DNA from 3 places in the Pseudoalteromonas sp. KG3 genome. Region 2 is predicted to be linked to each of the others. Evidence: predicted binding sites of a transcription regulator. Region 2 holds the regulator's gene; each other region holds the start of a gene.

Evidence for each region. Region 2 encodes sigma-54, which starts transcription at its own class of promoters, with help from an activator protein. Its sites were predicted from a motif close to GTTGGCACGNNNNTNGNNT; they were not measured.
Region 1: a site for sigma-54 is predicted at 2,122-2,140, ahead of NDQ71_RS08405 (DUF3192 domain-containing protein). Genes of this name have one in related genera too.
Region 3: a site for sigma-54 is predicted at 1,631-1,649, ahead of NDQ71_RS12795 (YggN family protein). Genes of this name have one in related genera too.

The regions. Positions count from the first base shown of each region.
Region 1 covers NZ_CP098523.1:1,768,235-1,771,516, forward strand. The annotation lists gene NDQ71_RS08390 (SO_0444 family Cu/Zn efflux transporter) at 1-577, opposite strand, end outside; gene zntR (Zn(2+)-responsive transcriptional regulator) at 561-974, opposite strand; gene NDQ71_RS08400 (D-2-hydroxyacid dehydrogenase) at 1,077-2,021, shown strand; gene NDQ71_RS08405 (DUF3192 domain-containing protein) at 2,186-2,563, shown strand; gene NDQ71_RS08410 (diguanylate cyclase) at 2,577-3,282, opposite strand, start outside.
Region 2 covers NZ_CP098523.1:2,062,262-2,065,543, reverse strand. The annotation lists gene rapZ (RNase adapter RapZ) at 1-632, opposite strand, end outside; gene ptsN (PTS IIA-like nitrogen regulatory protein PtsN) at 653-1,105, opposite strand; gene hpf (ribosome hibernation promoting factor) at 1,110-1,397, opposite strand; gene NDQ71_RS09810 (RNA polymerase factor sigma-54) at 1,426-2,922, opposite strand; gene lptB (LPS export ABC transporter ATP-binding protein) at 2,989-3,282, opposite strand, start outside.
Region 3 covers NZ_CP098523.1:2,691,130-2,694,411, forward strand. The annotation lists gene NDQ71_RS12790 (PLP-dependent aminotransferase family protein) at 1-710, shown strand, start outside; gene NDQ71_RS12795 (YggN family protein) at 775-1,572, opposite strand; gene NDQ71_RS12800 (PA3496 family putative envelope integrity protein) at 1,980-2,168, shown strand; gene NDQ71_RS12805 (glutathione peroxidase) at 2,219-2,710, opposite strand; gene NDQ71_RS12810 (LysR family transcriptional regulator) at 2,778-3,282, opposite strand, start outside.

The sequences.
Region 1 (3,282 bases), 290 kb from region 2:
CACAACAACTGGTTTTAACTTCAGGCTCCGCCGATTTAGGCGCACAGCAACTGGTTTTAGCTTCAGGCTCCGCTGGTTTAGCCGCACAACAACTGGTTTTAGCTTCAGGCTCCGCCGGTTTAGCCGCACAACAACTGGTTTTAATGTCAGCTCCCGCAGCGGGTTTTACTTGCTGTTTATCGTCATCACGCCCAACTAGTACACCTGCAACAATAGCACTGCAAATCGCAGCTATGGGACGAATAATCGCCATAAAGGGGCCTAATAACACATACGACACAGACACTGAATCAACACCCGTTTCAGGCGTCGACACTAAAAACGCTGTAGTCGCACTTTTTGAAGCACCTGCACGTCTTAAGCCTATCGCAGCAGGGATAACACCACATGAACACAACGGCATTGGTGCACCAATTAATGCCGCTTTCACTGTGGTCCAAAACCCCTCTTTGCCTAAATGTTTATTTAAAAAATTGGCTGGTAAATACACATTTAATAAGCCAGCAATCAGTAAACCAAGCATTAACCAAGGGGCAGATAATAAAAATAACTGCCAAAAATTATTGAGTAAGTCCATCGATGTCCTCCAAAGTGGTTAATATTGAACAGTTATCAGCGGGCTCTTGTCCACCACAGCATTTATCAGCAAGTACCGATAGTGATTGATGAAAACGTGTTAGTTCAGCAATACGTTCTGCAACTAGATCACGTTTTTGTATCGTTAAATCTTTTACTTCATGGCACGAATGCTGGTGTTTTTTAAATTTAATTTGCAGCAACTCTTTGATCTCTGCCAAGCTAAAACCAACATTTTTAGCACGCAAAATAAACTTCATTTGCTTCAGTGTAGCCTCCCCATAATCGCGATAACCGGCCTCGGTTCGACTTGATGGCGTTAACAAATTGTGTTTTTCATAGTATCTTAGGGTATCTGTTGAGACACCTAACTGATTAGCAAACTCACCTATTTTCATTTGTGTCTCCAATGAGTGTATTATCAACTGATTCCAACTATAAACCTTAGAGTACACACCAAGGTCAAGTATTAAAATTATTTTATTTAATAAGGACAGCGCATGAATATCACCCTTCTCGATACGGCCACATTAGCTGGCACATCACTTGAGCCTTTTCAATCACTTGGCAATTTCACCAGCTACCCGCTAACCAGCCCAGAGCAAGTAATAGCACACAGTGCTGATGCTGATGTATTGATCACCAATAAAGTAGTCCTTAATCGCGAAACATTGACAAAACTCCCTGCATTAAAGCTCATTTGTGTTGCCGCAACTGGCACTAATAATGTTGATTTAGTCGCCGCTAAAGAGCTTGGCATTGCCGTTACCAATGTTGCAGGCTATTCAACACCTTCTGTAGTCCAACACACCTTTGCTTTAATCACTAACTTACTCGGTAATACCCACCGCTATATTGCTGATTGCCAACAAGGCTTATGGCAACAAAGTAAGATGTTTTGTCGCCTTGATTATCGTTTTAATGATATTGGCGGTAAAACCTTAGCAATTATCGGTTATGGTGCGCTTGGTAAAGCGGTTGCAGATGTTGCAAAAGCATTTGGTGCAAATGTGATCATCAGTGAGCGTAAAGGCCACAGCCCAAGAGCAGGCCGCACTGAATTTTTTCAAGCGATTAAATGTGCCGATATCATTAGCATTCACTGCCCATTAACGGATGAAAGCCGCGATTTAATTAGCAGCGAAGAGCTGGCAATGATGAAACCCAGCGCCATTTTAATTAACACCGCGCGCGGTGGTATTGTTAATGAAGCACAGTTAGCGCAGGCATTAGCGAATAAACAAATCGCAGGGGCTGGGTTTGATGTGTTAACCAAAGAACCAGCGGCAGATAATAATCCATTAGCCATTTACGATGGCGATAACTTAATTTTAACCCCACATATTGCTTGGGCGAGCGAGGAGTCAATCATTCGCTTGGTTAAACAAGTGAGCCTGAATATCAGTGCATTTAGCCAAGGCGAAAGTTTAAACAGATTGGTGTAATAAACTAAATTTTAGCTTTATACACGATACAAGGTGGTGAAATACAATTTACCACCTTGCAAATAAAATACTAAACATATGATTTTTAAATAATAAAAACATTGGCAGACTCTTTGCTATGAATAAGCAAATTAATAATCACTATTTAGTATCAGGATAAAACAATGAAAAAAGTACTTTTAATTGCCGCCCTTACAGCCCCACTTCTTACTGGTTGTGTAATTGCCGTATCAGACGGTGAAGCAGAAACGCATTGGGCAGGTAATAATTCAAGCTGGGAAAAGCACCATCAATCTAATCGTGAAACTATTGCATCATTAGGGCTAGATACCAGCTATCAAAGTGTTTTAAATCAACTTAAAACCCCTGATTTTACTGAGCTACTAAAAAAAGACGGCGATGTATATCAAGTACTATTTTATGCCACTCAAAGCATTCACTCAGATAGTAAAACAACAAAAGATGAATGTACACCGTTGGTATTTAAAAATGATAAATTAGTTGGTATTGGTGCCTCAGCACTGCAAATGCTGACAAACTAAGTAACTACAGCATTTATTGGGCGCTAATTTGATTGCGCCCTAACTTTTTCGCATTATACAAACCGGAGTCAGCTTCTTCTAACAATGCTTTTTCAGTGTAAGCTTGGCTACTCTCACTAGAAGCAATACCGATGCTAATGGTGACGTGTGTAGCGTTTAAAGACGCATTATGTTCAATATTCAAATCATTAACGGCGTTACGTACCTTGTTGGCAAAAGCGATTGCACCTTGCTGATTGGTTTCTGGTAATACGGCCACAAATTCTTCACCGCCGTAACGCGCAATAAAATCACCGCTACGCTCACATTGCGCGGCTAACGTTTTTGCCACTGTTTTTAAACATTCGTCTCCAGCTCGGTGGCCATAGTAGTCGTTATAACGTTTAAAATGATCAATATCTATGAGTAAAACGCACAAAGGAGAGTTGTTACGCTTACTTCTACGCCACTCTCTTTCTAAGTTCTCATCAAAATAACGTCTATTGGGTATTTCTGTTAAGCCATCAATAGAGGCAAGTATTTCTAGCAAATCATTTTTTTGCTTAATTAATAACTGGTTCCGCACTCTAACTTTCACAATAGCGGCACTAAATGGCTTACCAATATAATCCATTGCGCCGAGCTCTAGCCCCTTTACCTCATCTTCATGACGGTTGTTTGCAGAGATAAAAATAATAGGAATAGCCTGGCTTATACTGTTCTCTTTTAGCTGTACGAGT
Region 2 (3,282 bases):
CTGGCTAAATAATCTTTTACTGGTTGATCAAGGCCGGTAAGTGGCTTTAACTCAGGTTCCCAATGTGGGTTTGGTAAAAACCGCGCATCAAATACGTAATCGGCCTCTTTTGGAATGCCATACTTAAAGCCAAATGATTCAAAGGTAATGATTAGTTTTTTGTCTTTTTTACCTAAAATTTTCTCACGGATTGACTCTGCCAGCTGGTGGACACTAAGGTCGGTGGTATCCAGCATAAAATCGGCACGAGTTGTTAGCACATCAAGTAATACTTTTTCTTGTTTGATAGCTAAATCGAGCGGCAAAGAATCCAATGATAATGGGTGTAAGCGGCGAGTTTCAGAAAAGCGTTTGATCAGCGTTTGATCATCACAATCTAAATAAAATAATGTTGGATTGGCGAAACCTGGCAAGTATTCAAGAATATCGTTAAATTCTTCTTGTTCTTTCGGTAAATTACGCACATCAATGCTAACTGCAATTTTGTCGTAATTATCAGAAACACTACGCACTAATGAAGGTAATAAGTTTACTGGAATATTATCAACACAATAATAGCCAAGATCTTCGACTACGCGCAGTGCAACAGATTTACCTGAGCCAGAGCGGCCACTGATGATGATTAACTCCATGTAAACTCTCCTTCATTTGGCTACGACTGCTCAACAATAACGTGATATAAATCTTGATCTGTTTTTGCACTACGTAATTGTTTGCAAAAATCTTTATCGTTAAGTTTATCAGCAATTGTGGCTAACGTCTTTAAATGAAGTTGGCTATCACCATCTGGTACGATGAGGGCGATAAAGAGATCCACAGGACGGTTATCAATCGCATCAAAATTAATCGGTGTTTCGCTTACTAAAATTATCGCTAGTGGGCTTTCAATACCCGTCATACGGCCATGTGGAATAGCAATACCACGACCAATCCCCGTACTGCCTAGTTTTTCTCTGGCGAGTAATGCATCGAGGATTTCTTGTTGTGATAGCTGAGGAAGTTGTTCATGAGCCAATTGGCTGATAAATTCAATGATCCGTTTTTTGCTATTAAAAAGGACCGCAGCTTTGCTGCAGTCCTGGCAAATAAGTGAGCTTAATTTCATAGTATTAGTGTCGAGCGTGCTTCTCTTTGTGTTTGATTACTTGACGGTCAAGTTTGTCAATTAGTCCGTCAATGGCTGCATACATGTCTTGGTGCTCAGTTGAGGCAAATAATTCAGCGCCACTAACATGTATTGTGGCTTCTGCTTTTTGGCTTAGCTTTTCAACGTCAAGAATAACATGGACATTGTTGATGTGATCAAAATGCCTCTCAAGCTTCGCAAACTTATTGTTTACATAGTCTCTTAATGAATCAGTAATTTCTACGTGACGACCAGTTAAATTTAGTTGCATAAGCATTTTCCTTTTTTGATTTTACGCCTTAAATCAAACTCTTTCTTTGATTTGACGGTGGAATAGCCAGTGACTCGCGGTATTTTGCAATAGTCCGTCTAGCTACTTTGATACCTTGCTCTGCCAATATATCTGCAATTTTACTATCACTCAATGGTTTCGCTGAGTTTTCTGCGCTGATCAGTTTTCTGATCAATGCGCGAATTGCGGTAGACGAACATTCACCGCCGTTCTCAGTGCTTACATGACTTGAGAAAAAATATTTTAGCTCAAAAATACCCCGTGGAGTATGCATGTATTTTTGGGTTGTTACGCGAGAAATTGTCGACTCATGCATTTCAACCATTTCAGCAACGTCATTTAGCACCATCGGGCGCATAGCTTCAGGGCCATGTTCAAAGAATCCTTGCTGCTGTTTAACAATGCAGTTGGTTACTTTGAGTAATGTGTCGTTACGACTTTCTAGGCTTTTTATAAACCATTTAGCTTCTTGCAGATGCGAACGAATAAATTGGCTGTCAGTGCTCGATTTAACGGAGCGTGACATGGCCGCATATTGGCTGTTCACTCTAATTTTTGGCATGCTGTCTGGATTAAGTTCAACCACCCAGCGGCCTTTAATTTTTTTCACTGATACATCAGGAATAACGTACTCTGACTCTTCCCGTACTATGGTATCCGCAGGCTTTGGGTTGAGACTGTGGATCAGTGTCATGACTTCTTTTAAATCTTCTTCTTTAAGCTTAGTCTTTTTCATCAAAGTGCGATAGTCGCGACTAGCTAATAAATCGATATGATCCGTTAAAATCATTTTTGTCTCTGCAATCCAAGGAGTTGCAGGATCAAATTGATTTAATTGAATACATAAACACTCTTGTAAACTACGGGCGGCAATGCCAACAGGATCAAATAATTGAATGCGCTTTAAAACCGCTTGCACTTCGTCCAGTTCGATTTCTTCTTCGCTGTTGCCTTGATTTAAGCTCTCTACAAGGTCTTCACAGCTGAGTGTTAAAATACCAGAGTCATCAATGGCCTCAACAATGGCAATGGCGATTGCTTCATCGGTTGGGCTAAAGGGCGTTAGCTGTAACTGCCACATTAAATATTCATGCAAGGTCTCTGTTGAGGCGCCTTGATAAATAGATTCATCTTCGGGCATTGGCCCCGATGAACTGTTAGGCGCAGCACTCATGTATTCATCCCAAGTGACGTCCATTGCCATTTCGTCACTGAGGGTTTCTTTACTTAATGCTTCGCTGCTTTCTTGTTCGTATTCGCTAGGCTTGTCGTCCGCTGAGGCACTGACAGTTAAGTCATCGTTGTCTTGTTTTTGTTCGTTTTTGCCAGCAGCATCTTCTGAATATTCATGTTCTTCTAGTTCTAACAACGGATTGCTATCTAGCGCTTCTTGAATTTCTTGCTGGAGATCCAATGTACTGAGCTGCAATAAGCGAATAGCTTGTTGCAGTTGCGGTGTCATTGTAAGTTGCTGGCCCATGCGCAGCTGGAGTGATTGCCTCATGTATCTCTAACAATCCTTTTATTGTTGTCATTGTTAAGTTTAGCAGATGCTTTACCGAGTGTGGCTTTATAGCCTAAATTGCTCACCCAGGTAAACATCGCGAACTGTTTGGTCGGCAAGTACATGCTCAGGTGTGCCTGATGCAATTAACTCCCCATGAGAAACTATGTAGGCTTTTTCACAAACATCAAGGGTTTCTCGTACATTGTGGTCGGTAATAAGTACGCCAATACCACGGTTTTTAAGGTGTTCAATAATCTTCTTTATATCTAACACTGAAATAGGATCAACGCCAGCAAAAGGCTCATCTAGCAGGATAAATTTTGGATTTGCGGCTAAAGCGCGCGCAATTTCAACGCG
Region 3 (3,282 bases), 630 kb from region 2:
ACATCAAAGCCTGTGTTTTCTCTACCTCGATCAATAACCCTGTTGGCAGTTTCATGCCTGATCTTAAGCGTAAAGATCTGGTCGCATTGTTAGAGTCTCATAATGTGGTATTGATTGAAGATGATGTTTACGGTGATCTACATTTTACTGCACAACGAGGCACCCCAGCGCAAGCTTATTCAACGAAAGGCTTAGTGCTTACTTGTGCCTCTTTTTCAAAAACGGCTGCACCGAGTTATCGCGTTGGCTGGCTGATTGCTGGTAAGTTTGCTGCTCAAGCTCGGCGCTATAAACGCGCATTGAGTTGCTCTACTTCGCTGATCAATCAGTGGACGTTATATGAGTTTGTGCAAAGTGGTGAGTACGAACGTAACCTTAAGCTACTCAAACAGCGTTTACGCAACAACAAAGAACGGATGATCTGGTGTTTACAACGAGCGTTTCCGAGCACTGCACGGATCAGTGATCCACAAGGAGGCTGTGTGATCTGGATTGATTTAGGCAGCGGGTATGACAGCGTTAAATTGTTTCAGCTAGCGCTCGAAAACGGGATCAGTATTACTCCGGGCTATATTTTTTCGGCCACCAATAAATACCGTAGTTGCATTAGGTTAAGCTATGGTTTGCCATGGAGTGAAAAACTTGAACAAGCAATAAATAGGTTGGGTGAACTTGTGCATTTAGCTAAAAATAAAAAAGCAGCACCTTAAAAAGAGTGCTGCTAAAGGGATATCAAACTTTTATTGGCTAGTTAATAGTTCGCTTAGAATCTGCTTAGTTATTTTTCTTATAACTAAACAATTGGTAATCTTTTAATTCTGGCACTAGCTTAACCAGTTGTTGCTCTTGCTCTGCAATAGTAGAAAAGTTACCGCACAATGCGTCAGCACGTTTTTCTAATTGATTCGCTTGTTGTTCAACTTTGGCTTCGATTTCTGCCCCCATGTTTTCCATGCGTTGTTCAAAGGCTTGCATATCACCACCTGAGCCCATTAGTTCTGAACCTACCGCCATTAAAATGCTGCCCATTGATTGCATCATCGCTGATTGCACGGCACTTTCTATTTGCTCATCAAACTGGCTTTCAAAGTTTTCACCAAATTGCTGAAAACTCTGCTGTCCCATTACAAATGTGCCTTGTTGATAAAAGGTGTTTTCAACTTCTATTTTAATATCAGCCATTAGATCATTAATGCTATCTAGCCCTTCAATATTGAATGCATTTGCCACTTCTTCAATGGCGACGCCAGCAATTTTTACACCTTCAAGAGCGATGTTCGCAACTTCTGGCAATTGGCTGCGCAAACTATTCGAATACGCCGTGATGGCTTGGCGCTGTTGGCCGTTAAGTGCCACAGTTTGGCCATTTATTTTTAGCTCACCTTGCTCGACAAAGCTCATCGTGTTGTTGTCTGCGGTGAAGATTTCTAGCTCATTTGGTTTGATGCGTACGTCATTTTTGAATTCAACGTCGCAAGAATCGCCACTGAAAGAAATATTAGTCTCATTATCAGTGTGCGCCATTGCCCCTGTAGCAATAAATAAAGAACCGATTAATAGTAATTTTTTCATTTTAATATCCTGCCAATGTGTTGATTTTAACGAGTACGTATTTTTCGTATTTAATACTAATCAAGTTTGATGCCAATAATTTTTAACCTTTAAAAACAATGAATTAATCTATTTTTGTCGGTTTTTAGCAGAGCTAAAAAATAATAATAAAACTACTTTTTAGTCATTTTGACTAATTTTGCCTCGTTAATAAAAGATGTTTATCGTTTCGATAAAAAACTCTCACTTTCCAGAATTAAAATTTAGCGCTATTTATTCACAATATTGACATGACACCATTTTAAGATTGGGTCGTGGCTTTATTTTGGTGCACTTTCGCGATATGAAATTGTGCTGAACATTTTTAATTTCACCAATGACAGTGATAAAAATCCTTAATTGGTCTCAAACACTTTATGGAGTGGGTTGTGGGTAAGACATTTAGTTACGATGCGCTAGATGACGATTTTGTTGAAGACGAGTACGAAATGGTCGGGCGTAATCAACACGACAAGAATAAGCAAAAGGTTAAGAAAAAGTTGGAAGACTACCTTGAGCAAAAACGCTTGCGTAAAAACTTGGGCGAAGATGACTTAGATGAGTATTTAAACGACTAAGTGATAATTTAGATAAAGAGGCAATTTGCCTCTTTATTGCTTTTAGTGGCTCACATGGTGTTGCTTTTAAGGGCTTTAATAATAGCGCCTTCGATTTGCTGCGGCTTTGTAAATGGTGCGAACCGTTTGATTGCCTCACCGTCACGGCCGACTAAAAACTTGGTAAAATTCCATTTTATTTTACGGGTTATAAATCCCGGTAATGCAGATTTTAAGTGCCTAAAAACTGGATGGGCATGCTCGCCATTGACATCAACTTTGCTCATCATAACAAAATCTACGCCGTAATTGATCAGGCACCCTTGCTCGATTTCTTTGGCGCTACCAGGTTCTTGCTTACCAAACTGGTTACACGGAAAACCAATAATTACTAAGCCTTGCTCGGCGTATTTTGCATGTAATTGCTGCAAGCCTTCATACTGTGGCGTAAAACCACATTTACTCGCTGTATTGACAATTAATACGACTTTGCCTGTAAAGTCTGAAAAATCAATTGTCTGACCTTGAAGGTTGCTGGCTGAAAGTTGGTGAAAGTCGTTCATGGTAATCACTTATTATTGTTGTTTGCTAAATTCTATCCTGAGTTGCGACAGACATACAGCTTAAATTCTAATCATTGAACTGTGCTAGCAAATGTTCGATCAATAATCGCACTCGATAAGGCATTAAGTCTTTGCGCGGATAGACTAGCCATGAAGCGTTGTCGGTTACTTGAAATTCATCAAGTAAGGTCACTAATTGCCCCTGTTGAACATACTCATCAACAATATCGGTGGCTAGGTGGGCAATTCCTAACCCTGCTAATGTTGCAGCAAGCAGTGCGCGAGGATGGTTGCTGCGCCAATTGCCCGCAACTTTAACCTCTTTTATTTCATTATTAAAATTAAAACGCCAGCGTTTTCCCAAAGCAATTAAACAATTATGCTCTGCTAACTGATATGGCGTAGTTGGGGTTGAATGCTGCGCTAAATATTCTGGACTGGCCACGAGGGTCATTATGCGGGGGCTAAGTGAGCGTGCTATTAAGTTGGAATCTTGCATACGGCCAAAGCGGATTGCTAAATCAAAGCCTTCTTCGACTAGATCGACATTGCGATTGTTAAAGTCCATATCT